Regions from separate parts of the Amycolatopsis sp. NPDC098790 genome, predicted to be linked through region 1. Evidence: riboswitches for the same ligand, from Rfam matches in the RefSeq annotation. Region 1 holds a riboswitch; the other holds the start of a gene.
The links. Region 1 has a riboswitch for thiamine pyrophosphate ahead of thiC (phosphomethylpyrimidine synthase ThiC). Riboswitches for the same ligand answer to the same signal wherever they lie in the genome.
Positions count from the first base shown of each region.

Region 2: another riboswitch for thiamine pyrophosphate. It lies ahead of ACIQWX_RS12450 (thiamine ABC transporter substrate binding subunit); the one in region 1 lies ahead of thiC (phosphomethylpyrimidine synthase ThiC).

Region 1 covers NZ_JBIWAI010000001.1:1,956,298-1,971,910, forward strand. Annotated here, with positions in the region: gene ACIQWX_RS09830 (ion transporter) at 1-267, opposite strand, end outside; gene thiD (bifunctional hydroxymethylpyrimidine kinase/phosphomethylpyrimidine kinase) at 327-1,154, opposite strand; gene ACIQWX_RS09840 (phosphatidylinositol-specific phospholipase C domain-containing protein) at 1,260-2,270, shown strand; gene ACIQWX_RS09845 (NADP-dependent oxidoreductase) at 2,267-3,190, opposite strand; gene ACIQWX_RS09850 (winged helix-turn-helix transcriptional regulator) at 3,283-3,678, shown strand; gene thiD (bifunctional hydroxymethylpyrimidine kinase/phosphomethylpyrimidine kinase) at 3,661-4,461, opposite strand; gene thiC (phosphomethylpyrimidine synthase ThiC) at 4,458-6,092, opposite strand; TPP riboswitch at 6,086-6,207, opposite strand; gene ACIQWX_RS09865 (S1C family serine protease) at 6,246-7,157, opposite strand; gene ACIQWX_RS09870 (glycoside hydrolase family 15 protein) at 7,359-9,524, shown strand; gene ACIQWX_RS09875 (peptide deformylase) at 9,565-10,143, opposite strand; gene ACIQWX_RS09880 (DUF3263 domain-containing protein) at 10,299-10,607, shown strand; gene ACIQWX_RS09885 (LytR C-terminal domain-containing protein) at 10,604-11,230, shown strand; gene ACIQWX_RS09890 (AAA family ATPase) at 11,302-13,572, opposite strand; gene pssA (CDP-diacylglycerol--serine O-phosphatidyltransferase) at 13,597-14,544, opposite strand; gene ACIQWX_RS09900 (phosphatidylserine decarboxylase) at 14,548-15,273, opposite strand; gene ACIQWX_RS09905 (hypothetical protein) at 15,523-15,613, shown strand, end outside.
Region 2 covers NZ_JBIWAI010000001.1:2,477,885-2,493,497, reverse strand. Annotated here, with positions in the region: gene ACIQWX_RS12470 (ABC transporter ATP-binding protein) at 1-594, shown strand, start outside; gene ACIQWX_RS12465 (ABC transporter permease) at 591-1,469, shown strand; gene ACIQWX_RS12460 (ABC transporter ATP-binding protein) at 1,890-2,897, opposite strand; gene ACIQWX_RS12455 (ABC transporter permease) at 2,897-4,522, opposite strand; gene ACIQWX_RS12450 (thiamine ABC transporter substrate binding subunit) at 4,498-5,550, opposite strand; TPP riboswitch at 5,572-5,679, opposite strand; gene ACIQWX_RS12445 (4a-hydroxytetrahydrobiopterin dehydratase) at 5,712-5,996, shown strand; gene ACIQWX_RS12440 (hypothetical protein) at 6,072-6,200, shown strand; gene ACIQWX_RS12435 (hypothetical protein) at 6,404-6,871, opposite strand; gene ACIQWX_RS12430 (ArsR family transcriptional regulator) at 6,871-7,458, opposite strand; gene ychF (redox-regulated ATPase YchF) at 7,503-8,585, opposite strand; gene ACIQWX_RS12420 (DNA-3-methyladenine glycosylase 2 family protein) at 8,676-10,064, shown strand; gene ACIQWX_RS12415 (DUF1737 domain-containing protein) at 10,223-10,414, opposite strand; gene ACIQWX_RS12410 (AAA family ATPase) at 10,436-13,387, opposite strand; gene ACIQWX_RS12405 (exonuclease SbcCD subunit D) at 13,384-14,535, opposite strand; gene ACIQWX_RS12400 (DNA recombination protein RmuC) at 14,872-15,613, shown strand, end outside.

The DNA of each region.
Region 1 (15,613 bases):
CGCGATGCCGACGACCAGCAGGTCGAAGACGTTCCAGTTGTCGCGGAAGAACGCGCCGCGGTAGGCGTAGAACTTCGCCAGCAGCTCGGTGACGAAGATGCCGAGGGCGACGTGGTCGAGGGCGTGCAGGAGGTCGCCGTAGCCCGCCATGATCGACGTCGACGTCTCCATGCCGAGCGTGACCGCGTTGAACACGATCACGGCGATGATGAAGTTCTGGAAGCGGCGGTCTTCGAGGACCTTCGCCACCCGCTCGCGTCCGGTCAAGGCCGCCCCCTGCTTGGTTCAAGGATCAGTAAACGCAGGGATGGTAACCGGGCCGGTGCTCAGCGCTCCTCGGGTGCCAGCCGCCAGAAGGCCGAGACCGGGCCGACCTTGGCGCCCATCGGGTAGGCGTGCTCGACGGCCTGCGAGACGAACCACTTGCCGTACCGCGCGGCCTCGACCACCGACATGCCCTTGGCGAGCCCCGCCGTCAGCGCCGACGCCATCGTGTCGCCCGCGCCGTGCGTGTGCGGTGTCGCGTAGCGCTTGCCCGGCAGCTCCACGAACGTCGAGCCGTCGAACAGGAGGTCCACGCACTCCGGGTCGGCCTGCAGGTGGCCGCTCTTGACCAGGACGTACCGCGGGCCCATCCGCTGCAGCACCACGGCCGCGGTGTGCATGCCCTCGCGGTCCTTCACGGTCATGCCGGTGAGCAGGCGGACCTCGTCCAGGTTCGGCGTCAGGACCGTCGCGCGCGGCAGCAGCTCGTCGCGCAGGGCGTGCAGGCCGGCGTCGTCGAACAGCGGGTGGCCGTGCATCGACGCCGCGACCGGGTCGACGACGAACGGGATCTTCTCGTCACGGCCGATCTCCGCCTTGTCGCACGCCGCCGCGACGGCGTGGATGATCTCGGCCGACGCCAGCATGCCGGTCTTGGCCGCGCCGACGCCCATGTCCGCCGCGACCGCCTCGATCTGCCCGGCCACGATGTGCGGCGGCAGGTCGGCGCGGTCGTGCACGCCGAGGGTGTTCTGGACGGTGACGGCGGTGACCGCGACCAGGCCGTGCACGCCGCACGTCAGGAACGTGCGCAGGTCCGCCTGCAGCCCGGCGGCACCACCGGAATCCGACCCGGCGATGGTCAACGCGGTCGGCAGGCTCGTCGTCATGGTGGTTTCCCGACTTCTGGTCTAGGCCAATCAGCCTCTTTTGCTTCATCAACAGTCAACCACGGTGAGACATTGTGAACGTTACTCACGTTCGAAGGAGCCTGGATGAAGCTCTTCTCGGTGGCGGTCCTCACGGCGGCGCTCGTGCTCTCCGGGGCGACGGCCGCGAACGCGGACAGCCCGAAGCTCTCCCACGTCACGACGGTCGGCGTGCACAACACGTACGACCCGGCGGCCTACGACTACCTGGCCCGGGCACTCGACGCCGGCTCGTCGCTGATCGAGCTGGACGTCTGGCCGGACTTCTTCACCCACGAGTGGAAGGTCAGCCACTCGAACCCGTTGGGAAACAACAACAACTGCGTCGCGGCGACGTCGGCCGCGCAGCTGTACACCGGCGGCAAGAACAAGAACCTCGAATACTGCCTCGACGACATCCGGATCTGGCTGGCCGCCCACCCGGGGCACACGCCGATCACTTTGAAACTGGAGATGAAGACGGGCTTCTCGGACAACACCGGCATGGGCCCGGACGAGCTGGACGCCACGTTCCGCTCGCACCTCGGCAGCGTCGCCTTCCGCCCGGCCGAGCTGCTCGGGAGCTACGCCACGCTCGACGACGCGTCCAAGGCGGACAACTGGCCGTCGGTGGACGCGTTGCGGGGCCGGGTGATCACCGAGATCATCCCGGGCACGGTCGAGGAGGGGAACCCGACCGACACGCTGAAGACCGACGTCGAGTACGCGCGGTACCTGGTCGGGCTCAAGAACGCGGGCAAGCTGGGCGACGCGAACATCTTCCCGACCGTGCACGGCGCGGCCGGCGGTGACCCGCGGGACAAGTACACCGCCGACCTCAAGCCGTGGTTCGTCGTGTTCGACGGCGACGCGAACGCGTGGGTGACGCAGACCGGGCCGTGGTGGTACGACGCCAACCACTACTACGTCGTGATGACCGACGGCCAGAACGTCGCGCCGGCCATCGACGCCCACAACCCGACGGTCGACCAGGCCAACCAGCGCGTCGCCGACCTGGCGAAGCAGCACGCGTCGGTGGTCACGTCGGACTGGACCGGGTTGACGACGGTGCTGCCCCAGGTGCTCGCCAGGGGTTAGACGGTCAGCACGAGCTTGCCGGACACCCGGCCGGACTCACCCAGCTCGTGCGCCTTGGCCGCCTCTTCGAGCGGGAACGTCTGCTCGACGCGGACCTTGAGCTGACCGGCCTCGATCAGTCCGACGAGGCCGGTCAGCCCGCCGCGGTCCGGCTCGACGAGGATCCGTTCCGTCCGCACTTTCCTTGCCGCGGCGGCTTTTTCGACGCGATCCGCGACGCCGCTCGGCACGCCGATCAGCAGGCCGCCTTCCTTGATCGAGGGCAGCCAGCGCAGGTCGCTCTTCTCGCCGACGAGTCCGAAGTAGACGTCCACATCGGACGTGGTGGCGTTCTCGTCGTGGTAGTCGAGGGGTTCGTCGACGCCGAGTTCGCGCAGCAGGTCGTGCTTGCCGGCGCTGGCCGTGCCGATGACGTGCGCGCCGCGCGCCTTGGCGATCTGCACGGCCAGGTGGCCGACCCCGCCCGCGGCGGCGTCGACGAACACCCGCTGTCCTTCGTGGACGTTCGCGACGTCCACAAGTCCCTGCCACGCGGTGAGTCCGGCGAGGGGGAGTGCGGCGGCCTCGGCGAACGACAGCCCGGCCGGCTTGCGCACGAAGTGCCGCGAGGGCGCGGTGACGTACTCCGCGTAGGCGCCGGCGGGGCGCGGGAACCACGGCATGCCGAGGACTTCGTCGCCTTCGCGGACGCCGGTGGCGCCGAAACCGGCCTGCTCGACGACGCCGGCGACGTCCCAGCCGACGGTGAACGGCGGTTCGCCGAGGAACCCGCCGCCCGCGCGCACCTTCCAGTCGACGGGGTTGATGCCGGCCGCGTGCACCCGCACCAGGACCTCCGTCGGCCCGGGCTCCGGGCGTGGTGCTTCGGTGACGCGGAGCACCTCCGGCCCGCCGAGCGTCTCCTGGGTCACGATGCGCATCTCTGCTCTCCTTCTATCCGAGGGTCTCCTCCTATACTCGGAGCGTTCGTCACTTTTCGCCAGAAGGCACTAATAAGTGAAGTAGGTACCTGATGGAAACCACCTGTGACCAGGACGGACCCTGGGATGTGTATCTCCGGAGCTGCCCTTGCCGGGACGTGCTGGACCTGCTGGCCAACAAGTGGACGGCCCTGATGCTGGGCGCACTGGCCCGGGGTCCCCACCGGTTCGGCGAGCTGCGCCGGGCTGTCGACGGCATCAGCCAGAAGATGCTCACGCAGAACCTCCGCCAGCTGGAGCGCGACGGCTTTCTGACGCGCACGGTGTACCCGACCACGCCCCCGACGGTGGAGTACGCGCTGACGGAGATGGGCGCGGAGGTGGGCGCGCACCTGGTGGCGCTGAGCACGTGGTCGCAGGCGAACTTCGACCGCATCCGCTCCTCTCGCGAGGAGTACGACAGCCGGGAGCTAGCGCCGGTCCGGTAGCACCCAGAACGGCGAGACCGGGCCCACTCCCGCACCGAGCGGGTAGGACTCCGCCACGCAGCGCTCGATGAACTTCTTGCCCGCCGCCACCGCGTCCGGCACGGACGCGCCCTTCGCCAGCGACGACGTGATCGCCGAGGCCATCGTGTCGCCGCCGCCGTGGGTGTTGTCCGTTTCGAACCTCGGGCCGCTCAGCGAAACGTACTCGCGGCCATCGGTGAGGAGGTCGACGCAGGTGCTGCCGGTCATGTGGCCGCCCTTGACGAGCACCCACTGCGACCCGAACTCCAGCAGTGCCTCCGCCGCCGCGCGCTGGGAGGTCGCGTCGGACACCGAGATGCCCGTCAGCAGGCCGACTTCGTCCAGGTTCGGCGTGATCAGCGTCGCGCGGGGGAACAGCTCCGTGCGGATCGCCTCCAGCGCGTCCTCGCGCAGCAGCGCGTGACCCGTCATCGACGCCGCCACCGGGTCGACCACCAGCGGGCCCACCTCGACCTCGTCGAGGGTCTTGGCGACCGACCGGATGATCTCCGCCGTCGCCAGCATTCCCGTCTTCGCCGCGTTCACGCCCATGTCGGACGCCACCGCCTTGATCTGCGCGGTCACCACGTCGGCCGGGATCTCCGTGAAACCCTGTACGCCCAACGAGTTCTGCACGGTGACCGCGGTCAGCGCCACCAGCCCGTGGAGGCCGTGGGCGAAGAACGTCCGCAGGTCCGCCTGGATGCCCGCACCACCGCCGGAGTCCGAGCCGGCGATGGTGAGGGCAGTGGGCGGTGTCATGGCTGAACTACGGGCAGGTAGACCTGGCCGCCGGACTCGGTGAACTCGGCCGACTTCGAAGCCATGCCGGCCTCGATGGCCTCCACGGTGGACAGACCGTGCTCCTCGGCGTACTTGCGGACGTCCTGCGTGATCCGCATCGAGCAGAACTTCGGCCCGCACATCGAGCAGAAGTGCGCGGTCTTGGCCGGCTCGGCGGGCAGTGTCTCGTCGTGGAACGAGCGCGCGGTGTCGGGGTCCAGGGACAGGTTGAACTGGTCGTTCCAGCGGAACTCGAAGCGCGCCTTCGACAGCTCGTCGTCCCACTCCTGCGCGTACTGGTGCCCCTTGGCCAGGTCGGCGGCGTGCGCGGCGATCTTGTACGTGATCACGCCGGTCTTGACGTCGTCGCGGTTCGGCAGGCCGAGGTGCTCCTTCGGCGTGACGTAGCACAGCATCGCCGTGCCGTACCAGCCGATCTGGGCCGCGCCGATGGCCGACGTGATGTGGTCATAAGCCGGCGCGATGTCCGTCGCGAGTGGACCGAGCGTGTAGAAAGGTGCTTCGCCGCAGAGCTTTTCTTCCAGCTCGACGTTCTCCTTGATCTTGTGCATCGGCACGTGGCCGGGGCCCTCGATCATCACCTGGACGTCGTGCGACCGCGCGATGTGCGTGAGCTCGCCCAGCGTTTCCAGCTCGGCGAACTGGGCGCGGTCGTTGGCGTCGGCGATCGAACCCGGGCGCAGGCCGTCGCCGAGGGAGAACGTGACGTCGTACTGCCGGAGGATCTCGCAGAGCTCCTCGAAGTGCGTGTACAAAAAGGACTCTTGGTGATGTGCGAGGCACCACGCGGCCATGATCGAACCGCCGCGGCTGACGATCCCGGTGACGCGCCGGGCGGTCAGCGGGATGTAGCGCAGCAGCACGCCGGCGTGCACGGTGACGTAGTCGACGCCCTGTTCGCACTGCTCGATGATCGTGTCGCGGTAGATCTCCCACGACAGCTTTTCCGGTTCGCCGTCGACCTTCTCCAGTGCCTGGTAGATCGGCACGGTGCCGACCGGGACCGGCGAGTTGCGGATGATCCACTCGCGCGTCTCGTGGATCCGCTTGCCGGTGGAGAGGTCCATGATCGTGTCGGCGCCCCAGCGGGTCGCCCAGACCATCTTGTCGACCTCTTCCTCGACCGACGACCAGACGGCCGAGTTGCCCATGTTGGCGTTGATCTTCACGAGGAAGTTCTTGCCGATGATCATCGGCTCGGTTTCGGGGTGCTTGCGGTTGACCGGGATCACCGCACGCCCGCGGGCCACCTCGTCGCGCACGAACTCCGCGGAAACCCGTTCACGGGCCGCGATGTACTCCATTTCGCGCGTGATGACACCCTGTTTGGCCCAGCCGAGCTGGGTGTTGTGCTCGCGCCCGTCGGCCCAGCCGGCGCGCAGCCGGTGGAGTCCACTGTGGACGTCGATGGCCACGTCGGGATCCGTGTACGGGCCCGAAGTGTCGTAGACGTCGAAGTGCTCGCCGTTCGAGAGGTCGATCCGGCGGGCAGGAACACGCAAACCGGATTCGGTCTGGTGGTAAACCTTGTGCGAGCCCGTGATCGGGCCGGTCGTGACGGAGACGTGCTTGTTCTCCAATGTCGTCAACGACTTTCACTCCCTACGCCGGCATTACCCGGTCAGGTTCATGCGGTCGGTGACGCCGGGAAAACCCCAGTCACCCTCTCAGCCCGCCATGGCGCGAGCTCCCGCGTTGGTGTTGTGCCACCGACCATGCCACGCCGGAGCGCGATACTCAAGTCACCCGACCAACTCGGCCGGAGTGGCGTAGACGTCGACCATGGCTCCGTTGCGCAGCACGGTGATCGGCAGTGCGGTGCCGATCACTTCCGCGAACAGCTGCCGCTGGATGCCTTGCGCGTCCGAGACGCGGGTGCGGCCGACGGTCAGCACGAGGTCCCCGGCGCGCAGTCCGGCCCGCTCGGCGGGGCCGCCGGACACGACTTCGCGCACCCGCAGCCCGGCGGCCTGCCCGGTGCGCTCGGCGACGTCGTCCGGCAGCGGCGCGGGCACGCCGACGACGCCGAGGTACGCGCGCCGCACCCGGCCCTCGACGACGAGCGTGTCGATGATCCGCCGAGTGGTCGCGTTGATCGGCACGGCGAGCCCGAGCCCGACGCCGGCGACCGCGGTGTTGACGCCGACGACCCGGCCGGCGGAGTCGGCGAGCGCGCCGCCGGAGTTGCCGGGGTTGAGCGCGGCGTCGGTCTGGATGACGTCCTCGATCACCCGCCCGGCGCGGCCGTGGCGCACCGGCAACGCCCGGCCGAGCGCGCTGACGACGCCGGCGGTGACGGTGCCGGAGAACCCGAGCGGGCTCCCGATGGCCACGACGAGCTGCCCGACGACGAGGTTGTCGGCGTCGCCGAGCTGAGCGGCCGACGGCGTCTCGCCGCGAGCCCGCAGCACGGCGAGATCGGACAGCGGGTCGGCGCCGACGACGTCGAAGGGCACTTCGCTACCGTCCGCGAAGGTCGCGACGCCGCGCCGGTGATCGGCGACGACGTGGGCGTTGGTGAGCAGGTGGCCGTCGTCGGCGAAGACGACGGCCGACCCGCTGCCGCGCGCGAGCTGGACCCCGGCGACGTGCGGGGTGACGGTCTTCGCGACCGTGCTGACCACGCGCGAGTAGGCGTCCATCGCGTCTTCCATGAGGGCACCTCGATTACACCGTTGCAGGTACTTCAAGTTTGCTCCCGAAAGAGGTGGACGGTGGTTCGCTGTCCGTGAACCGCCGACCGGACCAGTGACGGTCAGTGGTTCACCGGTTCGGACCATGCGCCGGTGAAGGATCGGCGAGACACTTCCAGGCGCTTCTGTAACGGTGCAGAAGCGATCTTCTGTGGGGTTGATATGCGCAAACTCATGTTCGGCGCCCTCGCTGGGCTGCTGGTCACCGGCCTGATCCCGGCGACCGCGGCGGCGCAGGGCGAGGCTCCCGGCGCTCCGGGCGCCCATCCCAGCTGGCTGCCCGCCAACAAGACCGGTTTCGGCACGGCTCACAACCGGTCGAGCAACGTCTGGTTCACCCTCCAAGGTGGCCAGATGTCCGAGGTCTACTACCCGGACCTGTCGACGCCGAGCGTCCGGTCGATGAACTTCGTCGTCACCGACGGCCGCAGCTTCGCGACCGTCGACTACACCGCGAAGTCGCAGCAGGTCCGGCGCACCGACGACGACAGCCTGGTCTACGAGCAGACGATCACCGACGACCAGCACCGCTGGCGCCTGCGCAAGACCTACGTCACCGACCCGGCCGCCACGACGGTGCTGGTGGACGTCGACTTCCAGTCGCTCACCGGGCGGCCGTACCAGCTCTACGCGGTCGCCGACCCGGACCTCACCAACGACGGTTCGGACGACTCCGCCGCGCGTAAGGGCGACGCCGTCACCGCGCAGGACGCCACGAACGCCGCCGCCCTGACCGCCAAGCCCGCCTTCACGAAGACGAGCGTCGGCTACGCGGGCGCGTCCGACGGGAACACGCAGCTCACCAAGACGTTCAAGCTGACCACCTACGACACCGCCGCCAAGGGCAACGTCCTGCTGACCGGGCAGACCGCGGCCGACGGCGTCCGCAACCGGCACGTCACCCTCGCGCTCGGCATGGGCGCGAAGGCCGGCGACGCGCTCGGCAGCGCGCAGGCGTCGCAGCGACGCGGCGTCCGCGACATCACGCGCGCGTACGACCGCGGCTGGCAGCAGTACCTGCGCGGGGTGAGCAAGCCGCCGTCGTCGCTGAAGACCGACGCCGAGCGCGACCTATACAAGGCGTCGATGCTGACGCTCGCCGCGAGCGAGGACAAGCACCACCCGGGCGCGTTCATCGCGTCGCCGAGCATGCCGTGGCGGTTCGGGAACAACGACCCCGAGTGGTCGCCGTCCGGCACCTACCACCTGGTCTGGCCGCGCGACCTCTACCAGATCGCGACCGGGCTGGCCGCCGGCGGCGACACGGCCGCGGCGAACCGTTCGGTGTCCTACATGTTCGGCACGCAGCAGCAGCCCGACGGGCACATGCCGCAGAACAGCCGCGTCGACGGCGTCCCGTACTGGACGTCGATCCAGCTCGACGAAACCGCTTTCCCGATCGTGCTGGCCCAGCAGCTCGGCCGCAACGACCTGTGGCCCGGCGTCCGCAAGGCCGCCGACTTCATCCTCGGCTACCGGGGCCCGAACGGGCAGCCTTCGCCGTACACGCAGCAGGAGCGGTGGGAGGAGCAGGACGGCTGGTCCCCGTCGACGATCGCGTCGGTGATCGCCGGGCTGGTCTGCGCGGCGGACATCGCGTCGCACAACGGCGCGGCCACCGACGCCGCCCGCTACCTCGCCGCGGCCGACAAGATGAAGGCCGACCTGCCGAAGCAGACGATCACCACGAACGGGCCGCTGTCGAAGGACCCGTACTTCGTCCGCCTGACCAAGGACGCCAACGCGAACAACGGGACGACGTACAACCTCGGCAACTCGAGCGTGACCATGGACCAGCGCGCGGTCACCGACGCGGGCTTCCTCGACCTCGTCCGGCTCGGCATCTACCGCGCGGACGACCCGGTGATCCGCAACAGCATCCGCGTCACCGACAAGGACATCGCGTTCACGACCCCGACCGGGCAGTTCTGGCACCGGTACACGAAGGACGGCTACGGCGAGCAGGCCGACGGTTCGCCGTGGGACTACACGTTCCCGGCCGAAAGCCGCACGACGTTCGGCCGGCTCTGGCCGCTGCTGGCGGGTGAGCGCGGCGAGTACGAGCTGACGCTCGGCGACCCGGCCTCGGCGGCGCGGCGGCTGCGTGACCTCGGCCGGGTCAGCAGCTCGGCGGAGACCATGCCGGAGCAGGTGTGGGACGAGAACCCGCCGTCCGGGCAGACCGGCTTCCCGCCGGGCACGCCCAACGCGTCGGCGACCCCGCTGGCCTGGACGCACGCGCAGTACGTCCGGCTCGCGCAGGACGTCAAGGCGGGCTCGGTCCTGGAGACGCCGCGCGTGGTCCGCTGCCACTTCCTCGGCTGCTGAACCGGCGAAGGGCCCCTCGATCGAGGGGCCCTTCGTGGTCTCAGATGACGGCGCCGTCGTCCTCGGGGGTTTTCGGCGGGAGCCACGAGTTGCCCGGGACGCCCCACTTGTTGTGCTTCAGCATCTTCTTCGCCGCGCGTGCGTGGCGGCCGACCAGGCGGTCCAAGTAGATGTACCCGTCCAGGTGGTCGGTTTCGTGCTGCAGGCAGCGCGCGAAGTAGCCGGTGCCCTCGACCTCGATCGGGTTGCCCTCGATGTCGGAGCCGGTCACCTTCGCCCACTTCGCGCGGCCCGTCGGGTACGACTCGCCGGGCGCTGAGAGGCAGCCCTCCCAGTCGTCGTCCGGGTCCGGCATGGTTTCCGGGATCTCCGACGTCTCGAGCTTCGGGTTGACCACGACGCCCTTGTGCCGCACGCCTTCGTCGTCCGGGCAGTCGTAGACGAACACCCGCAGGTCGAGGCCGATCTGGTTGGCCGCGAGGCCGACGCCCTCGGCGGCGTACATCGTCTCGAACATGTCGTCCACGAGCGTGCGCAGCTGCGCGTCGAACTCGGTGATCTCCCGGGTCGGCTGGTGCAGCACGGGTTCGCCGGCGATAACGATGGGGTGGATGGTCACGGCGAGCCAGTTTAGTCGGACCCTTCTGGTAGACCTGCATCAGACCGTGACGCGCCGACGTCGAAGCCCACGTCGGCGGCCGCTTCCGTGGTTGAATGGCGCCCGCGGAAGAGCTAGGTCTGATTCGCCATGACGCCCGATTGAGAGGGACTCGGATGGACGCCGCGGAGTCGATGGCTGAGCCGCAGCCGTCGCCGCCGAAGCCCGTGCCCGGCCTGACCGAACGCGAGGTCGAGATCCTCGCCTTCGAGCGCCAGTGGTGGCGACACGCCGGGGCGAAGGAGAACGCCATCCGCGAACGCTTCGATCTGTCCGCCACTCGCTACTACCAGCTGCTCAACAAGCTGCTGGAGAAGCCGGAGGCGATCGAGGCCGACCCGATGCTGGTGAAGCGGCTGCGCAAGACCCGCGCCGCCCGCCAGCGCAAACGAGGTGCCCGGCGACTGGGGATCGAGCTGAAATGAGCGTGTTTTCGGGAATGTCCCGGCCGATGAAGGCCGCGGGCGTCGCCCTGGTCGGCGTGGCGATCATCGCCGCGGTCATCGGCGGGATCACCGCACTGGGCGGGGGCAACGGGTCCGACGAGGCCGGGCCGAGCGGCACGACGACGCAGCCGGGCACGTCCGGCGGGACGTCGGCGCCGCCCGCCACTTCGTCGACGGCCACCCCGCCCTCGACCTCGACGAACCCGTCGTCGCCCACCCCGCCGCCGGCGACGACCACGCCACCCGCTGGCCAGCCCACGCCGGGACAGCCGGGTCAGCCCGGTGACCAGCAGGCGTCCAACAAGTGGGTGACCGTCCGGGTCTTCAACAACTCGACGATCAAGGGCCTGGCGGACCGCGCGGCCGAGGACTTCCGCGGCGGCGGCTGGAACGTCAACGAGGTCAGCAACTACTCGCAGGGCGTCATCCCGACGACGACGGCGTTCTACCGCCCGGGCACCGACGAGGAAGCCGCGGCCAAGCAGCTCGCGCAGGAGTTCGGCATCAAGGCCGAGCCCCGCTTCCCGGGCATCGAGAGCGCGAGCCCCGGCGTGATCGTCATCGTGACCAAGGAATACGAGTCCGGCCACAAGGGCAGCTGACGCACCTGCTTCACACCACAAAGCCGCACTTTCCCTAGGAAAGTGCGGCTTTGTGGTGCAAAGCGGGAAGTTCAGTCGCCGGCCTGGGTCTTCGCGTACGCCTCCAGCGTGGCGAGCTGGGCCGGGTCGAGGCTTGGCCGGACCGTCTTGCGGGCCGCGTCCAGGTGCGCCGCGGTGACTTCGCGGGCCTCCAGTGACTCGCGCATCGCCGTCAGCGCCGCCTCGCGGATCAGCGCCGCGCAGTCGGCCGCCGAGTAGCCGTCCAGAGTGGACGCCACCTCGGTGAGGTCCACATCGGACGCCAGCGGCGTGTTCTTCGAGCTGGCGGCGAGGATCGCGGCGCGGGCCTCGGCGTCCGGCGGCGGCACGTAGACGCGGCGCTCGAGCCGTCCCGGCCGCAGCAACGCCGGGTCGACCAGCTCCGGCCGGTTCGTCGCGCCCAGCACGACGACCTCGCGCATCGGCTCGACACCGTCCAATTCGGTCAGCAGCGCCGCGACCACGCGGTCGGCGACCCCGGAGTCCGACGACTGGCCGCGGCGCGGGGCCAGCGCGTCGATCTCGTCCAGGAAGATCAGCGACGGCGCGGCCTCGGCGGCCCGGCGGAACAGCTCCCGCACCGCGCGCTCGGACTCGCCGACCCACTTGTCCATCAGTTCGGCGCCCTTGACCGCGAAGACGTTCAGCGCGCCGGTGCCGGCCAGCGCCCGGACCAGGAACGTCTTGCCGCCGCCGGGCGGGCCGTACAGCAGCACGCCACGCGGCGGTTCGACGCCGAGCCGCGCGAACGAGTCCGGGTACCGCAGCGGCCACAGCACCGCCTCGGTGAGCGACTGCTTGACGTCGACCATGTTGCCGACGTCGTCCAGGGTCAGGCCGCCGGTGGCCAGGTTGTCCGAAGTGGACATCGAGACCGGCCGGACGGTGGCCAGCGCGTCCAGCAGGTCCTGCTGCGAGATGCGCGGCTCCTCGGCCTCGCGCTGGCGCAAGGCCGCGCGCAACGCGGCGTCGCGGCGCAACGCGATGAGGTCCGCGGCGACGAACCCCGGCGTCCGCTCGGCGAGGACGCCGCAGTCGATGCCGGTGTCGAGCGGGACGTCGCGGAGCAGGACGTTCAGCAGTTCGCGGCGCGTTTTCGCGTCCGGCAGCGCGAGGGACAGCTCCCGGTCCAGCAGGTCGGCGGCGCGCAGGCGCGGGTCGGCGGACTCGGCGCGGGCCGTCGTCGCGACGACGGCGAAGCGCTCGCGCCGCAGTGCCGTCCGCAGCTCCTCGAGCACGACGGTCGCGACCGGCGGCGGCGTGGCCGCGGGCAGCAGCGCGTCGACGTCGGTGAGCAGCAGGACCGTGGGCCCGTCGGCCGCGCGGACGGCCTCGCGCAGGCGCGCGACCGCGACGTTCGGGTCCAGCACGGCGAGGTTCGGGGCGGCCACCGGCACCACGCGGATGTCGGCCTCGTTCGCCACCGACCGCACGAGCGTCGCCTTGCCGACGCCTTCGGGGCCGGACAGCAGGACGCCGAGGTGGGCGGGCGCGCCCAGCCGGGCCAGCAGCTCGGGGCGGTGGAACGCGAGGTCGAACCACTCGGCGAGCTTGCGCGCGGCCGCCTCGGCGCCGATCAGGTCGGCCAGCGGGACGGCGGGTTCGGCGGCCTCCTCGACCACGGCGACTTCGTCTTCGACGATCTCCGCGTCGATCCACTCCTCGGCCGCGGTGACGGCGGAGGTGCGCACGAGCGCGGTCGCCGTCCGGGGCGCGGCGGGTTCGGGGGCGGGCCGGGCGCCGTCGCGCCAGACGACCACAGTGGACGGTCCGACCGCGACGGTGCCGGCCGGCTCGGTCGCGGTGACGGTGAGCAGCTCGTTGGTCCAGGTCGCGCCGATCGCCCGCGACAGCTGGCCGCGCAGGCCGGCCGGGTCGGACCCCGGCTGCGGCGCGAGGTCCTGCGGCAGCAGGGAAACGGCGTCGCCGACGGTGAGCACCTTGCCGATCAGGGCGAGCCGCAGCATGTGCGGGCTGACCGAGACGCTGGCCAGCCGCGACCCGGCGACGGTGACCGTCTTGGCCGCGGCGACGTCGGCCGGCGCGACCACGACCTCGGCGCCTTCGGTGACGCCGAGGTTCGACATGGTGACGTCGTCGGTGAGGACGATCCCGGGCACGTCGGCCTCGTCGGTCGGCGCGGCGAGGGCGGCGCTGACCCGGGCGCCGGTGAGGTGCACGGCGTCCCAGGCCCGCAGGCCGAGGGCGTCGAGGACTTCGGGGTGCAGCCGGACGACACCGCGGCGGGTGTCCAGCGCGGACGGCGTGTGCCGGACGGTCAGCGTGATCTGCGGGTGGCTCACGCCGTTCACCCTAGCGATCCGGAGCTACTTGCGGCGCAGGCCGATCTGCCGCCATGACCGGCGCCGCGGCCCCTGGCCGTTCTCTGACGTTCCTCGCGGAGTCCGGACCGTCTCCCGCGGCAGCCGGACCGCGCGAACCGCGCCCGCCACCCGGCGGCGCAGCGGCGGCCGCAAGCCCAGGCGGCGCGACGAACGGGCCCGGCGGATCGCCCGGCGCTCGCGCGGCGGGACCGTCCACGCCTCCGGGTGCGCCGCCAGCCAGCGGTGCCGGTAGACCGAGTACGGGATGTGCGCCAGGTACAGGACCATCGCCACGAGCAGCGCGACCAGCGGGAACTGGATGATCGCCGCGGCCAGCAGGGCCACGCCGATCAGCAGCGGGGCGATCGCCTTGGCCGGGGCCTTGACCGTCTTCAGCGACAGCGTCGGGATGCGGCTGATCAGCAGGGCCGCGATCGCGATCGTCCACGCCCACACGACGTACTGCGAGGACCACCAGCCCGAACCCCACTGCAGGTACGCCACCAGCGGCAGCATCGCCAGCAGGCCGCCGGCCGGGGCCGGGACGCCGACGAAGAACTCGCTCGCGTACGGGGGCTGCTCGGTGTCGTCCAGCAGCGTGTTGAAGCGCGCCAGCCGCAGGATCATGCAGACGGCGAAGATCAGCGACGCCACCCAGCCGATCCGGTCCGCGCCCGTCTGCCACACGTAGATGACCAGCGCCGGGGCGACGCCGAAGGAGATGCCGTCGGACAGCGAGTCCAGCTCCGCGCCCATTTTCGACGTCGCGTCCAGGAGACGCGCGATCCGGCCGTCCAGGCTGTCGAGCACCGCCGCGATGCCGATCGAGGCGATCGCCATCGCGTAGTTCTTCGTCAGCGCGAACTGCACGGCCGACAGCCCCGCGCACAGCGCGAGCACGGTGATGGCGTTCGGCAGCAACCGGACGCCGGGGGTGGTCACGCGGACCATCGATCAGCCTTTCGCAGGCGCGGCAGGGAGTTCGGCGATCACGGTCTCGCCGCCGATCGTGCGCTGACCCTTGCTCACCAGCACGGTCGAGCCCGGCGGAAGGTAGAGGTCGACCCGCGAGCCGAACCGGATGATGCCGTAGGTCGACGCGGCGCCGACCTTGTCGCCCTCGCGGATCTCGCAGAGGATGCGGCGCGCGACCAGCCCGGCGATCTGCACGACGACGAGCTCGTGGCCGTCTTCGGTGCGCATCAGCACGGAGTTGCGTTCGTTGTCGTCGCTGGCCTTGTCCAGGTCGGCGGAGAGGAACTTGCCCGGCCGGTAGGCGACGCGCTCGATCACGCCGTTCGCCGGCACGCGCTGGACGTGCACGTCGAACACCGAGAGGAACACCGACACGCGCATCCGCGGCTCGGCAGGCAGGCCCAGCTCGGCGGGCGGGACGGCTTCCTCGATCAGCGACACCAGCCCGTCGGCCGACGCGAGCGCGACGCCGTCACGCGGCGGCGGGACCCGCTTCGGCTCGCGGAAGAACGCGGCGGTCGCCACGGTCGCGAGCGCCCCGACGAGTCCGAGGCGCTTGGAGAACCGGCGCGCGAGCAGCGTCGCGGCGATCCCGCCCGCCACGAACGGCCGGCCGGCCGGGTGCATCGGCGGCAGCGTCTCGCGGGCGAGCTGCAGGGCGTGTGCGACGGGGTTGGCGCCGGGCTCCGGCCGGGTGCCGCTCATGGTCGGGTCCCCTGGTTTCGTGTCGGAAGGAGGTGTCGGCGCCGGGGTCCGGCCGCCGCGTACGGGCGCCACCACGCTACCGCTGCCCCAGGCGGGGCTCGCCGCGTGCCCCTGGTCGGCTCCCTCGCGAGGGTGTCCCCGCAGCGGGTGGGAGGGACCACATCCCGGTAACGCTTGGTCGAATTCAGCGACAACTCTCAGTAGTTGACGCCGTTCGGGGCGCTGCCACTTGAGCCTTGGGAGGGGACGATGACCGATCACCGCGATCCAGCCGACGCCCGCCTCGACGAGCTGTTCGGGGCGTGGCTGGCGGAGATCGACGAGGTGCCGCTGCCGGCCC
Region 2 (15,613 bases), 520 kb from region 1:
CTGACGTCGGCCGGGATCCCGTCCGCGGTGGACGCGGCGCTGGAGCGCGTCGGGCTGACCGGCGCCGCGCGCCGACGCTACAAGGGCTACTCGCTCGGCATGAAGCAGCGGCTCGGGCTCGCTTCGGCGTTGCTCGTGCCGCGGAAGATGGTCGTGCTCGACGAGCCGACCAACGGCCTCGATCCTGCGGGTACCAGGGAGATCCGCAGGATCGTCGCCGAGCTGCACGCGGCGGGCGTCACGGTGCTGGTGTCGTCGCACCTGCTGGCCGAGGTGGAGGCGACGTGCACGCACGTGGCCGTACTGCAGTCCGGGAACGTCGTCGCGCAGGGCGAGCTGACCGAGCTGCTGGAGTCCGGCAACGCGGCGCTGCTCGTCCGCACGCCGGACGCGGAAAAGGCCGTGGAGGTGTTGCGCGAGCACCGGATCGGCGTCCGGCTGACCCCGGACGGCGTCCGCGCGGACCTCACGGCGACCGAAGCACCGCGCGTGCTGCAGGTCCTGGTGGGCGCGGGGGTCGCGGTCCACGAGGCGACGCGGGCCCGCACCGGGCTGGAAGACCTGTTCGCGCGGCTGACGGAGGGGGCGGAATGACGGCGGTCCTGGAGGTACCGGCGGTTCGCACGGGCCATGACACGGTGCCGTTGCCGCGGCTGCTGGCCGCGGAGTTGCGCTGGATCTTCCGGCGGCCGCGCACGCTGGCCGTGCTGGGGCTGCTGGCACTGATCCCGATCGTGATCGGCGTCGGCCTGACGCTGGTGGACGACACGGGTTCGCAGGGCGGCGGCCCGGACGACGGCGGCGGAGCGCTGCTGGCGTCCGCGGTGAACAACGCGTTCGTGCTGCCGATCGCGGCGATCGTGATGTCCCTGGCGCTGCTGCTGCCGCTGGCCTCGGCGATGGCGGGCGCGGACGCGATAGCGGGCGAGACGGCCCACGGCACCCTGCGCGGCTGGTTGATCGCCCCGGTCGGCCGCGGCCGCCTGCTGGCGGTCAAGGCGTTCGGCGTCGCGACGGTGTCGGTGGTCTCGGTGCTGGCGATGTGCGTGACGGGCGTGGTGACCGGCCTGATCATCAACGGGACGGACTCGCTGTTCACGCTGTCGGGCACGACGTTGTCCCTGGGCGGCGCGCTGGCCCGCATCCTGCTGGTGGCGGGCTGGGTGGTGCTGCAGCTGTGGGCGGTCGGCGCGGTGGCGCTGGCGATCTCCAGCTGGACGGAACACCCGATGCTGGTGGTGGCGTCGGTCCTGGCGGCCGACATCGTGTTCACGATCCTGGGGTTCTTGACGTCGCTGGATTGGCTGCACCCGTTCCTGTTGACGCAGAACTGGTCGATGGCACCGGCGGAGGTGCTGCAGGACCCGATGGGTGGACAGCTGCTGGGCGAGGGGGCTTTGCGGGCGGCTTGCTACATCGTGATCGGGCTGTCGCTGGCGTACGCCCGCTTGTCCACCCGCGACGGCTGATTTGTCAAGTTCCCCATCCACAGGCGGGGAGTTGTCCACAGATCTGCGAGCGGCGCTTGTTCCCCGGGCCGGGCCGGTAGACTTGGCCTGGGGACGCCCCCCGGGAACGGGTGGGGGCTGCTCTGTGGGCGTCTCCTAGCCCACCAAGGCCACGCCGTCCGGGTCCCGAGTGGCGCGATCCAGCCCTGGCAGCAGCCAGGACTTGAAGGTCGCGAATGTCGCATTCGGGACGTGGGAGGTCTCGAATGACGCATTCGCGGCACAGCCGCGTCCTCCAACGGCCGAGGCCGATCGCCGTTCCGGCTTGAAGCGCGAGCCGAAGGAGACTTTCACCTTCCAGTGCGCCCTGAGCAGAGGCGGGGATGAGCACGTGCGACTTTGCCCCCCGGGATCGGGTGGGGGCTGCTCTGTGGGCGTCTCCTAGCCCACCAAGGCCACGCCGTCCGGGTCGAACTCCAATTTCACCGCGTCCCCCGCCCGCAGGTCCGAAGCCGCCGGGGCTACCGCGTCCACAGTGGACTCGCTCAGCTTCACCACCAGCCGCACGTGCTCGCGCCGGTGTACCGCCGCCACCACCTCACCGTCCACTCCGGACGCAGCCACCCGCAGCGCGTGCGGGCGCAGACCGAGCCGCACCGGGCCGTCCTCCGCCTCCGGCAACCCCACGTCGCCCAGAGATGTATGCGCCACTCCGCCGGCCACCACGCCCTCCACGAACGTCGTCACCCCCAGGAACCGGGCCACGTCGTCGTCCGACGGGTTGCGCCACACCCGGCGGACCGCTCCCTCCTGGCGCACTTCGCCCGCGTCCAGCACCGCCACCCGGTCGGCCAGTGTGAACGCCTCCTCCTGGTCGTGCGTCACCAGCAGCGCCGTGATCTTGCTGCGCCGCAACAGGTCCGCCAGGTCGATCGCCAGCTGTTCGCGCAACCCCGCGTCCAAACCGGACAGCGGCTCGTCCAGCAGCAGCAACCGCGGCTTCGGCGCCAACGCGCGCGCCAACGCCACCCGCTGGGCCTGGCCGCCCGACAGCTCCGTGACACGCCGTCGTTCGAAGCCCGAGAGCCCCACCAGTTCCAGCAGCTCGGCGACCCGCGGCGCCCACGAAGACCGCGGCAACCCGTGCATCCGGAGCCCGAACGCGATGTTCGCCGCGACGTCCCGGTGGCCGAACAGCTGGCCGTCCTGGAACACCAGGCCGAAGCCGCGCTTGTGGACCGGGACCGCGCCGAGGTCGTCGCCGTCCCAGCTCACCGCACCCCGCGCCGATGGCTCCAGTCCCGTGATCGCGCGCAGCAGCGTCGACTTGCCCGACCCCGACGGCCCCAGCAGGGCCAAGACTTCGCCGTCGGCGATGTCCAGGCGGACGTCGCGGACCGCCGCGAACGATCCGTAGTGGACAGTCAGGTCACGCACCGACAGCGCCATCAGAACTCTCCCACCCGGCCGCGCCCAAGCCGGTCGATCAGCGCGACCGCCAGCACCGTCACGAGCATCAACAGCGCGCACGCCGCGTACGCCATCTGGTTGTTCAGCTCCCCCGGACGTCCCATCAGGGACGCGATCGCGACCGGCAGCGTCGGCGCGGTCGGCCGGGCGAGGAAGCTCGTCGCGCCGAATTCGCCGAGCGCGACGACGAACCCGAAGCCGGCCGCCGCGACCAGTGGCCGCAGCGTCAGCGGCAGGTCGATCTCGCGCCACACCCTCAGCGGGCTCGCGCCGAGCGTCGACGCGGCCTGCCGCAATCGGACGTCGACCGAGCGCAGCACGGGCAGCACCATCCGCACGATCAGCGGGATGATCACCAGCGCCTGCGCCAGTGGTACAAGGTAAGGCGACGTCCGGAGGTCGCCCGGCAGCGCGTCCAGCGTCACCAGGTAGCCGAACCCGACGGTCACCGCGGACACCCCGAGCGGCAGCATCAGGACGGCGTCCATCGTCTCGCCCAGTCCGCGCGCGGCTGGGGCCGGCGACCGGCGCAGTGCCACCAGCACCACGGACGCGAGCACGCCGACGACCATCGCGAGCAGCGTCGCGTCGATCGCCACCTTCAGCGAGTTCACCGCGGCGTCCCACCCGGACACCTGCAGCGCACCCTTCTCGCCGGTACTGGTTAACGCTCGATAACCGGCGAGGCTCCACCCGTTCGCACCGGACACCGACTCGAGGAGCAGCGCGACGATCGGCGTCACCAGCAACGCCAGGACGACCCCCGCGGCACCGACGGCCCACCACTCGCCGCCACGCGGCCGCCGCGTCCCCCCGGACCCGATCCGGGCGCTGTCCTTGCGCCGTCGCGCGAGGCCGCCGAGCACCAGAGCTGCGACGACGGCGGCGAACTGGATCAGTGATAGAGCCGCCGCGCCGGACAGGTCCAGGAGGTCGACCGTGCGCAGGTAGATCTCGGTTTCCAGGGTCCGGTAGCGCGCCCCGCCCAGGATCAGGACGACGCCGAAGCTGGTGGCGCAGAACAGGAACACGACGGCCGCGGCGGACGCGATCGCGGGCGCCAGCGCGGGCAGCGTCACCGAGCGGAAGGCCCGCCACGGTGACGCACCCAGCGCGCGAGCGGCGTCGGTCGTCCGCGAGTCCAGCCGCGCCCACAGCCCGGCGACGGTCCGCGCGACGACGGCGACGTTGAAGAACGCGTTGGCCAGCACGATGGGCAGCACGCCGCCGTCCGGCCAGAGCGCCCGGAACGCCAGGCCGACGACGACGGTCGGCAGCACGAACGGCACCAGCACGAGCGTCCGCGCCAGGCCGACACCGGGGAGCCGCACCCGCGCGAGCAGGAACGCCACCGGCAGCCCGGCCACCACGGCCACGACCGTCGACGCGGCCGCGCTCGCGACGGTGAACCCGGCCAGCTGCCAGGTCCGCGCGTCGCCGAGGACGACGTCGAGGCCGCCCGCGGCGAACCCGCGCCCGATGATCGCGAGCACCGGCCACGCGAAGAACACCACCAGGAACCCGATGGGCGCCAGGCCGAGCAGTGCCAGGCCGAGGCCGCGGGCAGTCCGCGGTGGGGCTAGGACTGCACGAGCGTGCGCCATTCGCCGATCCACTTCTCGCGTCCGGCCTGCACCTGGTCCGCCGTGAGCGACTGCGGCTTCTGCGGCAGCGGCGCGACCTGCGCCCAGCCCGCGGGCAGGTCGACGCCCTGGCGCGCCGGGTAGACGTACATGTTCGCCGCCACCGTCGCCTGGAACTGCTGCGACAGCAGGAAGTCGACGACCTTGCGAGCGCTTTCGGTCTGCTTGCCGTTCGCCAGCACGCCGGCGTACTCGACCTGCCGGTAGCAGGTGTCGAGCAGCGCCTTGGTGCGCGGCTTGCCGTCGTCGCCGACCTCGGCGGCGGGCGAAGAGGCGTACGAGACGACGATCGGGCGCGGCCCCTTGCCGGACGAGCCGGAGAAGTCCTTGGTGTAGGCCTCTTCCCAGCCGCTGACGACCTTGAGCCCGTTGGCCTTCAGCTTCGCCCAGTAGTCCTTCCAGCCGGCTTCGCCGTACTTCGCGATGGTGCCGAGGAAGAAAGCCAGCCCGGGCGACGCCGTCGCCGGGTCCTCGGCGACCAGCAGGTCCTTGTACTTCGGGTCGGCGAGGTCGTCGTAGGACTCCGGCGCCGCGATCCCCTTGCTCGTGAAGTAGTTCGTGTCGACGTTGACGCAGACGTCGCCGACGTCGACCGCGGACAGCCGGTGCTCGGGGTCGACGGCGTAGCGCTGCGGCCCGCGGTCGGCCTCGGGGCTGGTGTAGGGCTCGAAGACACCTTCGGCGAGCGCGCGCGAGGCGAACGTCGAGTCGACGCCGTACGCGACGTCGCCGATCGGGTTGGCCTTGGTCAGCACGAGCTTGTTGGTCAGCGATCCGGCGTCGCCCTGCTTGAGCACGGAGATCTTGATGCCCGACTGCTTCTGGAAGGCGTCGAGCACCTCCTGCGGCGCCAGGAAGGAGTCGTGCGTCACGAGGGTGACGGTGGGCGTCTGCTGCGTGCCACCGTCACCGTCCGACAGCGAGCACCCCGCGGCGACGACGCTGACGGCGGCGACGGCCGTCGCGGCGCGAACAGCCCTGCTCTTCATCTACCCTCCTGCACTTCTCCGGACGAGGAGGGAAAGCCCTCCCTTCGCCGGCATGATCCGGTCAGGTGCGAACGGTCGCGGGGTGACCCGCCTCTCAGCCCGGCTGACCGGACTCCCGTGGCAACCGTGCAGCGTAGTCCAGGACGTACGACCATGGAGACATGACGGAAATCTTGAGCGACGCCGAGGCCGACGAACGGCTGGGCGCCGGCTGGACGCGGGCCGGCGCGGTGATTTCGCGCGAGGCGGAGCTGGCGAGCTTCCCGCAGGCGATCGAGGTGGTGGACCGCGTCGCGGTGCTGGCCGAAGCGGCCGACCACCACCCGGACATCGACATCCGCTGGCGCACGCTGACGTTCCGGCTTTCGACGCACTCGGCGGGCGGTTTGACGGAGAAGGACTTCGCCCTGGCGTCGGAGATCGACGCGGTGCTCTCTTCTTTGTGATCCCGGTAACTCTGAGTGCACTTTTCCGCGGTTTCGGCGTCTCTCGGTAAACAGCTTTGCTATGGAGGGACGGCAGTGACCCAGGCGATCGTGGTGGGAACGGCGGCATTCGCGGCGATGGTGGCGGCGGCGGGCGGGGTGGTCTGGTTCACCGCCCGCGGACGCCGTCACCCGGATGCCGGTGACTTCGATCACAGCCGCTAACGAAGGGCAAGATCAGCGCGCTGAGCAGGGCGGAAGCATCGGTTTCGGCCCTAGGAAACGCTATGAACAGCACCGCCGCTCTCACCCCCGCCCAGCGCGCCTGGATCAACGCCCTCGCCCCCGCGGTCGTGCTGATCGCGATCGCCCTGATGGGCCTCCTCGGCTGAGCCGGTCGCCGGCCCGGCTTCCGGGTCAGGCCGGCTTCAGTAGCTCGGCATGTTGGGAATGGCCTTCTCGGCCACTTCGATGAGCGCCAGCACCTTCGGCACGTCGGCCGCCACATCTTCGGCCGTCATCGACGGAGCCTCCGAAGACCGGTACGCGACTTCGTTGCGACGCGCCCGCATCCGGTTGAAGGGCCGCAGAACGTGTCCCAGCGGCGGATCCAGCTGCGCGAGGACCGCTTCGTAGACGGTCACGTGGCCACCGCGGCTCGTCACCCGCAGCCCCTGGTTCTGCAGGACGGCCGCCAGCGCGCGGCGGGCACTGTCGTAGGCCAGCGTGTAAGCGCCTTCCGGGTCCGTGTCCTGCAGCTGCCGCGCCGAAGCGAGGTGGGTGCGGGCCCGGACCAGCTCGGCCTCGGCGGCCTCCCGCGACGCGGGGACGTGCTCGATGGCGCCGCGCGCGATGAACGCGTCGATCCGTTCGCGCCCTTGGTTCCACTGCGGCATCAGGACTCCTGGTCGAGGTTCAGCCGGGCCAGCGGACGATCACGAACGCTGGTGAGGAACGGATCCGTCGTGTCCGCCGCCCACGACTCGGGCGAGATGCGATGCACGTTGACCTCGCGGCCCAGCCGTCGCGACGCGTTCTCGGCCAGGTCGAAGAGCTCGTCCGGATCGGGCGAACCGACGACGAGGACGTCGACGTCGCCGGGCGGCGGTCCCGGCTCGCCGCTGTAGCGCGCGGCCCAGGACCCGTAGATGTAGGCCTCGCGCACGCCCGCCAGCCCGGACAGGGCCTCGGCGAGCAGGGACATCGGCCCGAACGTGACCGCGATGACGTCACTCAGCGGACGGTAGAGCGGGGTGTCCGTGCGGGCTTTGACGAGCCGGCTCCGGCCCACCCGCCGGTCTTCCAGGATGCCGCCGCCGACCAGCCGCTCGACTTCGCGCAGTACGGCCGTGGGCGTGACGCCGCAGGCCTCGGCGAGCTCGGTGATGCTGTATTCGCGATCGGCGTGCAGCAGGACCAGCGCGAGCAGCTCGCCCTGCATGCGCGATCGCAGCAGGGGCAGCAGGCTCGGCGAAGCTTTCATTGGACGCAGCATATCCTGCGTCCAATGAAAGTAACAACCGGTGATCAGACGTTGAAGCGGAACTCCACCACGTCGCCGTCGGCCATGACGTAGTCCTTGCCCTCCATGCGGACCTTGCCCGCCGCGCGGGCCGCGGCCATCGTGCCCGCCTCCATCAGGTCGTCGTAGGAGACGATCTCCGCCTTGATGAAGCCGCGCTCGAAGTCCGTGTGGATCACGCCCGCCGCCTGGGGTGCCGTCGCGCCCTGGGGGATCGTCCAGGCGCGGGACTCCTTGGGGCCCGCCGTCAGGTACGTCTGCAGGCCCAGCGTGTGGAAGCCCGCGCGGGCCAGGGAGTACAGGCCCGGCTCCGGCTGGCCGACCGACTCGAGCAGCTCGCGGACCGACTCCTCGTCGTCCAGCTCCAGCAGCTCCGCCTCGACCTTCGCGTCGAGGAACACCGCGTCCGCCGGCGCGACCAGCTTGGTCAGCTCCTCGCGGCGGGCGTCGTCGGTGAGCACGGACTCGTCGGCGTTGAAGACGTAGAGGAACGGCTTCGTGGTCAGCAGGCTCAGCTCCCGCAACGCCTCGAAGTCGACCTCCTTCTGCGCCTGGAAGAGCGTGCGCCCGGCGTCGAGGATCTCCTTCGCCTTCTGGGCGTTGTCCAGCGCGGGCTTGTTCTCCTTCTTCGTCCGCGCTTCCTTCTCCAGCCGCGGCAGCGCCTTGTCCAGGGTCTGCAGGTCGGCGAGGATCAGCTCGGTGTTGATTGTCTCGATGTCGCTCGAAGGGTCGATCCGGCCGTCGACGTGCACGACGTCCGGGTCGTCGAACACGCGGATGACCTGGCAGATCGCGTTGGCCTCACGGATGTTCGCGAGGAACTTGTTGCCCAGCCCGGCACCCTCGGACGCGCCCTTCACGATGCCCGCGATGTCCACAAAGGACACCACGGCCGGGACCGTCTTCTCCGACTTGTACAGCTCGGCCAGCTTGTCCAGCCGGGGGTCCGGCAGCGGCACGACGCCGACGTTCGGCTCGATCGTCGCGAACGGGTAGTTCGCGGCGAGCACGTCGTTGCGGGTCAGCGCGTTGAACAGGGTGGACTTGCCGACGTTGGGCAGGCCGACGATACCGAGGGTGAGACTCACGATCCCGCAGTCTACGTGGGCCGCGCGGCCGGGGCCCACGCGCCCAACGCGGCGTCGGATTTCCGCCAGCGACCGCGCTGACCTGCTGGCATGCTCGAATCCATGGTCACCGACACGCTTGCCCTCTGGCGCGACGCCGAGCGCTGCTACCGCGTGGTCACCGCCCGCGACTCCCGCTTCGACGGCCAGTTCATCATGGCGGTCCGCACCACGGGCATCTACTGCCGTCCGTCGTGCCCGGCGTCGACGCCGAAGGAGCGGAACGTCCGCTTCTTCCCGACGTCGGCGGCCGCGCAGGCCAACGGCTTCCGCGCCTGCCGCCGCTGCCTGCCGGACGCGGTGCCCGGCTCGCCGGACTGGAACGTGCGCGCCGACCTCGCGGCGCGGGCGATGCGCCTGATCTCCGACGGGACGGTGGAGCGCGAAGGCGTCCCCGGCCTGGCGCGACGGCTCGGCTATTCGGAACGCCAGCTCGGCCGGGTGCTCACCGCCGAGCTGGGCGCGGGCCCGCTCGCGCTGGCCAGGGCGCACCGCGCGCACTCGGCCCGGCTGCTGATCGAGGTGTCGGAGCTACCGCTGACGGACGTCGCCTTCGCGGCGGGCTTCTCCAGCGTGCGGCAGTTCAACGAGACGATCCGCGAGGTGTTCGCGACGACGCCGTCGCAGCTGCGCGCCTTCGCCGCGTCTCGACGTCGACACGACGTGAGCGGAACCCGGCTCAGCCTCCGGTTGCCGTTCCGGCCGCCGTTCGACGCTGTCGGGTTGCTTCGCTTCTTCGCGGCTCACGCGGTTCCGGGCGTCGAAGAGGTGACGTCGACGTCTTACGCGCGGACGTTGCGGCTCGCGCACGGCACCGGCGTGGTCCGGCTGACGCCTTCGTCCGACCACGTGCGCTGCGAGCTGACGCTGACGGACCTGCGCGACCTGGGCAGCGCGGTCAGCCGCGTGCGCCGGCTGCTCGACCTCGACGCCGACCCGGCGGCGGTCACCCGGGTCCTCGGCGCTGATGGGGCGCTGGCCCCGGTGGTGGCGGCCGTGCCGGGGATCCGGGTCCCGGGTGCGGTGGACGGCGAGGAGCTGCTGCTCCGGGCGGTGCTGGAGGGGCCGCTGCCGCCCGGCGACGAGGTTCCGGGCGAGTGGGGCGTGACGCGGCTGTTCCCGACTGCGGCGCAGATCGCCTCGACGGGTCACCCGGTGGCCGAGGCGCTGGCTTCGGGGCAGCTGGACGTGCACGTGGGCCGGGACGCGGCCGACCTGCGGGCGGAGTTGCTGACGTGGGTCGGCCCGTCGACCGCGGACAACGTGGTGATGCGCGTGCTCGGCGCGCCGGACGTGTTGCTGATCGACGACCCCGCGGTCCGTCGCGGGGCCGAGGCGCTGGGCATCGCGCCGGGCTCGCTGCCGGAGCGGGCGCGCGCGTGGACGCCGTGGTGCTCGTACGCGGGGAGGTACTTGCGCCACGCGGCCGGACACGGCTGAGGTCGCGCGGCGGGGCGCCCGGCAGACCTCGACCTGGCTGGCGCCAGCCGGGTCACCGACCGGCCGCCACCCGCTGTCGGCCCGACCCGGCCGGCACTCTCGCTCGGGGCCAGCCCACTCCGGCCGGCCCCTTCGCTCGGCCACACTCGCCCCCGGCGTCAGCCTTCGATGCCGTGCCAGAGGAGCGCCTGCGCCACGATCACCTGGTTGCCGTCGAACGTGGCGGCCGGCGAACCGTGGAGCCGGTAGCCCAGCTCCAGTGCCTCGCTGACCCGGTGGCAGAACTTGGCGTCGTCCGGGCCGGTGAGCAGGCGGTAGCGGGGCAGGTCGTTCGGGGGCGCGTCCGTCATGGCTTCATCTTGTCCGAGTCGTCAACCGGCGCGCACCTCCACTGTCGAGCCCGTGCGGGACTTCCGGACCCGCAGCCGCGTGGGGATGCGCTGCCGCAGCTCCTCGACGTGGGACACCAGGCCGACCACCCGGCCGCCCGCGCGGAGCTCGTCGAGGATGTTCATCACCACGTCGAGGGTTTCGGCGTCCAGCGTGCCGAACCCCTCGTCGACGAACAGCGTGTCCAGCAACGCGCCGCCCGTCTCGCCCGCCACGACGTCGGCCAGCCCGAGCGCCAGTGCCAGCGACGCCAGGAACGACTCGCCGCCGGACAGCGTCTTCGCCGGGCGGATCGTGCCCGAGTAGTCGTCCAGCACGTCGATGCCCAGCCCGCCGCGGGTGCCGCGCGCGCCCGCCGCGTCCGAGTGCACGAACGAGTACCGCCCCTGGCTCATCGTGCGCAGCCGGTGGGTCGCGGCGACCGCCACCTCTTCGAGCCGCGCCGCCAGCACGTACGAGCGCAACGACATCTTCCGGCTGTTCTGCCCGCGCCCGTTGACGACGTCCGCGAGCGCGCGTAGCTCCGCGTACGCCGCTTCGGCCGGTGCGAGGCCGGCGAGTGCCTCGCGCAGCAGGACGGCCAGCCGCGTCAGCTCGTCGTGCTGGGCGGTCGCCACCCGCAGCGCCGCGTACGCGGAGTCGGCACGCGCCCGCGCCAGCTGGGCCGCATCGGCTGCGCGGTCGACGTCCGCGACATCGTCCGGCGAGATCCCGAACAGGTCCGGCTCGGACAGCAACGCCCGCGCCCCCGCCGCAGCGGCTTCCGCCTCGGCGATGCCCTGCTCAAGCTTTTCGATCTGTTCGTCCGGCAGCATCGCGGCCCGCGCCTTCTTCAGCGACGTGAATCCCTTCGCCTTGACCGCGGCCTCGACCAGCGCGCGCTGCTGGGCGACGCGCTCCCGGGCGCCCGCGACGGCCGTTCGGGCCTCGGCGACCCCTTCGAGGGCCTCGGCCAGCCCGACCAGGTGCGTCCGCCGGGCCGTGACGTCCGCGAACTCGCCGCGCCCGGCGACGAGCCGGCGTTCGCGCTCGGCCAGCCGTTCCTCGAGGGCCCGGACGTCGGTCGTGGCCTCGGTCGCCGCCTGTTCGGCTTGACGACGGCGTTCGGTCCGCAGCTCCAGATCGCGCTCGAGGAGAACGACCTGCTCGCCGAGCTTCGCCTTCCCGGCCGCCCGCTCGGTCAGGCCGGCGACCGTGGAGCGCGCTTCGGCCAGCTCCGCGGTGATCGACTCGGCCGTGCGCCCGGCCAGCCGTTCGACCAGCCCGGCCAGCCGCGCCTTCGCTTCCTCCAGCGCGACGACCACCCGCTGCCGCACGGCGTCCGCCGCCTGCTCGGCTTCCTCGGCGGCGCGTTCCTCCGCCGGGTCGACCAGTTCGGCGTCCCGGTTCGCCGGTGCCGGGTGCTCGGCCGACCCGCAGACCGGGCAGGGTGCGCCGGCCGGCAGCGCGGCGGCCAGCTCGGCCGCCATCCCGTCGAGCCGCCGCTCGCGCAGGTCGAGCCGCCGCTGCCGGGCCTCTTGGTGAGCGTCGACGACCTCGCGCAGTTTCGCTTCCCCGCGCCCGACTTTCGCTTGTGCCTCAGGGAGTTCCGCCGCGTCACGTGCGAAGGCCCGCAGCTCGTCCACCCTGGCGCGGGCGCCGTCGAGCTTCGCTTCGGCTTCGGCAGCCGCGAGGGCGTCCGCGCGCAGCTTGGCCAGCTGCCCCGGGATAGCGGCCAGCTCGCTGGTCAGGGCTTCGGCCTGCTGCTGAGCCGTGACGGCGGCCAGTTTTCGGTCGTCCCGACGCATGACGTCGAGCTGCTGTTGCTCGGCCTCTGCGACCAGCTCCGCAACCGCGCCGGCCTCTTCGCGCGCGGTGGCCGCCCGCGCCTTGAGGTCGCCGGTCGCCCGGGTGCCGAACTCCCGCAGCCGAGCGCCACGCTCTTTCTCCGCCTGCTCGGCTTCGGTCAGTTCCGCGGCCCGCCGGTCCAGCAGGTCGGCCTCCACGGCGACCCCGGCCGCCCGCCGCGCGGCCGCGACCTCCTGGGCCCACTCGGCGCGTTGCGGCGCCTGCTCGGTGATCTCCACGAGCCGCAGGTGCGCCGTGCGGACCCGGCGGATCTTCTCGGCGCCCGCGCGTTCTTCCTGCAGGTAGACGTCCGCGCGCTGCGCTGCCGACCGCGTCCGCTCCTCTTCGGCGGTGACTTGCCCGACGCGTTCGGCGGACGCCGCCAGCACGACGTCGACCCACTCCGCCACTTCGGACTCGGGTGGATCCTGCTGGGCTTCTTGCGCGTACCGGGCCAGCAGCTCGCGCACTTTTCCTTGGCGCTGCTCGAGTTCCCGGCCGCGCTCGACGCGCAGGTTCGCGAACCAGCGTTCGACGTCGGCGAAGCGTTCGGTGCCGAACAGCCTTTCGAGGAGCTTCTCGCGCTCGGCGGTGTCGGATCGCAGGAATCGCGCGAACTCGCCCTGCGGCAGCAGCACCACTTGGAAGAACTGGGCCGCCGTCATCCCCAGCAGCCGCTCGACGGTGCGCGCGACCTCCTCGATCCGGATCAGGCCCTCGGGCGGCAGGCCGGCGGGCGCGGCGCCGACCCAGCTCAGCGACACCTTCGCCTGCTGGGTGGTCGTGCCCTCGCCACGCCGTTTCGGCCGCTGGTACTCCGGGTTGCGCAGGATCTTCAGCCGGTGGCCCTGCACGGTCAGCTCCAGCGCGACCTCGGTGATCTGGTCGGGCTCGGCGAGGTCGCAACGCAGCCGCTTGGCCTCGTTGCGGGCGCCGGGAACCACGCCGAACAGGGCGAACGCGATCGCGTCGAGCAACGTGGTCTTGCCCGCACCCGTTTCGCCGTGCAGGAGGAAGAGACCGTCGGCGCCGAGCACGTCGAAGTCGACCACTTCGCGTGCGCAGTACGGCCCGAAGGCTTCGACCTCCAGCCTGTGCAGCCTCATTTCGCGAGCGCCCCCCGGTCGGCCGCTTCCAGGGCCCGGAACAGGAGCTGCTCTTCGCTTTCGGTGGGCGGGGCACCGCGGCAGTCGTCGAGGAAGCTGCGCGAAACCTCGATGTCCGACCGGCCGCGGACGGCGTCGGAGTACCGCAGCGGGGCACCGCTGTGCCCGCCTTCGGGTTCCCACTCCAGGTGCACCGCGAACGGGAACCGCTCGCGCAGCCGCCGCATCGCGTCCACCGGACGCACCCGGTCGGTGACCGTGACCGACAGGAAGTGCTCGAGGAGCTGGTCGTGTTCCGGCCTCACGAGCAGGTCTTCGAGCTCGCCGCGCAGGGTGGCGAGCGCTCTCGGCACCGGCAGCTCGTGCCGGCGGACGTCGGCGAGCCCGCAGGCGTCGAAGTCGAGCAGCCAGACCGATTTGCGTTGCCGCGCCTCGGAAAACGAGTACGCCAGCGGGCTGCCGGAGTACCGCAGGTGCTCGGCCAGCGTCTGCGGGCCGTGGAGGTGGCCGAGCGCCACGTAGTCGACGCCGTCGAAGACCGAGCCGGGCACCTGCTCGACCCCGCCGACCGCGATCGTGCGCTCGGAGTCGGTCGGCTCGCCGCCGGTGACGAAGGCGTGCGCCAGAACGACGGATCGCACCCCGGGCCGGGTTTCGAGGTCCGCGCGGATCCGCCGCATGGCCTCGGTGAGCACGCCGGTGTGGCCGCGCGCGTCCGGCACGCCCAGCGCGTGGCGCGCCGGTTCCGGTTCCAGGTAAGGGATTCCGTAGACGGCGACCGGGCCGTGGGTGTCTTCGAGGAGTACCGGCTCGGCCAGCCCGCCGGCGGTGGTGCGCAGGTGCAGCCCGCCCGCCGCGGCGAACTCCGCGAAGGCGCCGAGCCGAGGCGCGGAGTCGTGGTTTCCGGGCGTGACGATCAATTGCGCGCCCGCAGCGCGGATCCGCGCGACCGCCGCGGTGGCCACCCGGACGGCCTCGGCCGACGGCACCGCGCGGTCGTAGATGTCGCCTGCCACCAGGACGGCGTCGACCGCCTCACCGGCCACGAGGTCGGCGAGGTGCCCGAGCACCGCTTCTTGTTCCGCGAGCAGGTCGGCGCCGTGGAACGTGCGGCCGATGTGCCAGTCGGAGGTGTGCAGGAATCTCACGAGGGCCAAGGTACGACCCGGCCCCGACGAAATCGCGGCGACTCGCCGCAGACTCACTCGAACGTGTGTACGAACACTAGCAGGTACCCGGTTCGACGGCGATCGTAGTGCCGACGCTGTGGAAGCCGAAGCGGTGACGGCGAGCGCGATGTGCCTCGGGGTCCGTGAGCGCCGCAGGGGTCGGAGCGGCGTGCGGGACCGGACACGCCCTGCCGGAATTTCATTTGTTCGCAGGTCAGCTACCCAGAGCGACGGTTCGGCTCCGGTTTTTGTCGGTGCTGTCCGCCATGATGTCTGCGCGGTCCGAACCAGGCGGCCCGGAGGGAGGAGACGGAAGTGGCGACAGTGCTGACCACCGCGGCGATCGTGCTGGCGGTCCTGCTGCTGTTCGCCGTCGCGGTGCTGTGGCGGCTGTACAACGACGGGATGCGCCGGGCGGACGCGGCGGCCCGGCAGGTGGCGGCCGAGCGGGCGAAGTCGGACCAGCAGCAGCTGGCGTTGCGGCGCTACGAGGTCGCGTTCGCCTCGATCAGCGGGCGCGGCGAACTGGGCGAGCAGGTGCTGGTGGAGACCGCGCGAGCGCTGGGGCTGCGGGAGAACCTGCACTTCACGCTGCAGACGGACGTGGGCGGCGGCGGCTCGGCGAAACCGGACATGGTGCTGCGCGTGGGCGGCGACCGCACGGTGCCGGTGGACGCGAAGGCGAGCATGGCGATCTGGGCGGAGGCGGTCGAGACCGACGACCCGGAGGAACGGATCGACGCGTTGCGCGCGCACGTCCGGCAGATCCGGTCGCGGGCGGCCGAACTGGCTGGCAAGGGTTACCAGCGCTGGGCGGACGCGATCTACGGGACGATCATGTTCGTCCCCTCCGACGCGGCCGTGGTCGCGGCGCTGGACACCGACCCGGAGCTGCTGCGCTGGCTCATCGACCGGCGGGTGTTCCTGTGCGGGCCGACCGGCTTCGGGGTACTGGCCTCGGCGGCGCTGTTCGCGGCGAGCGACCGGACACTGGAGGCCGACGTCGAGCAGGTGCGAGCCGGAGCGGCGGCCGCACACCGCGCGGCGGCCGGCGCGG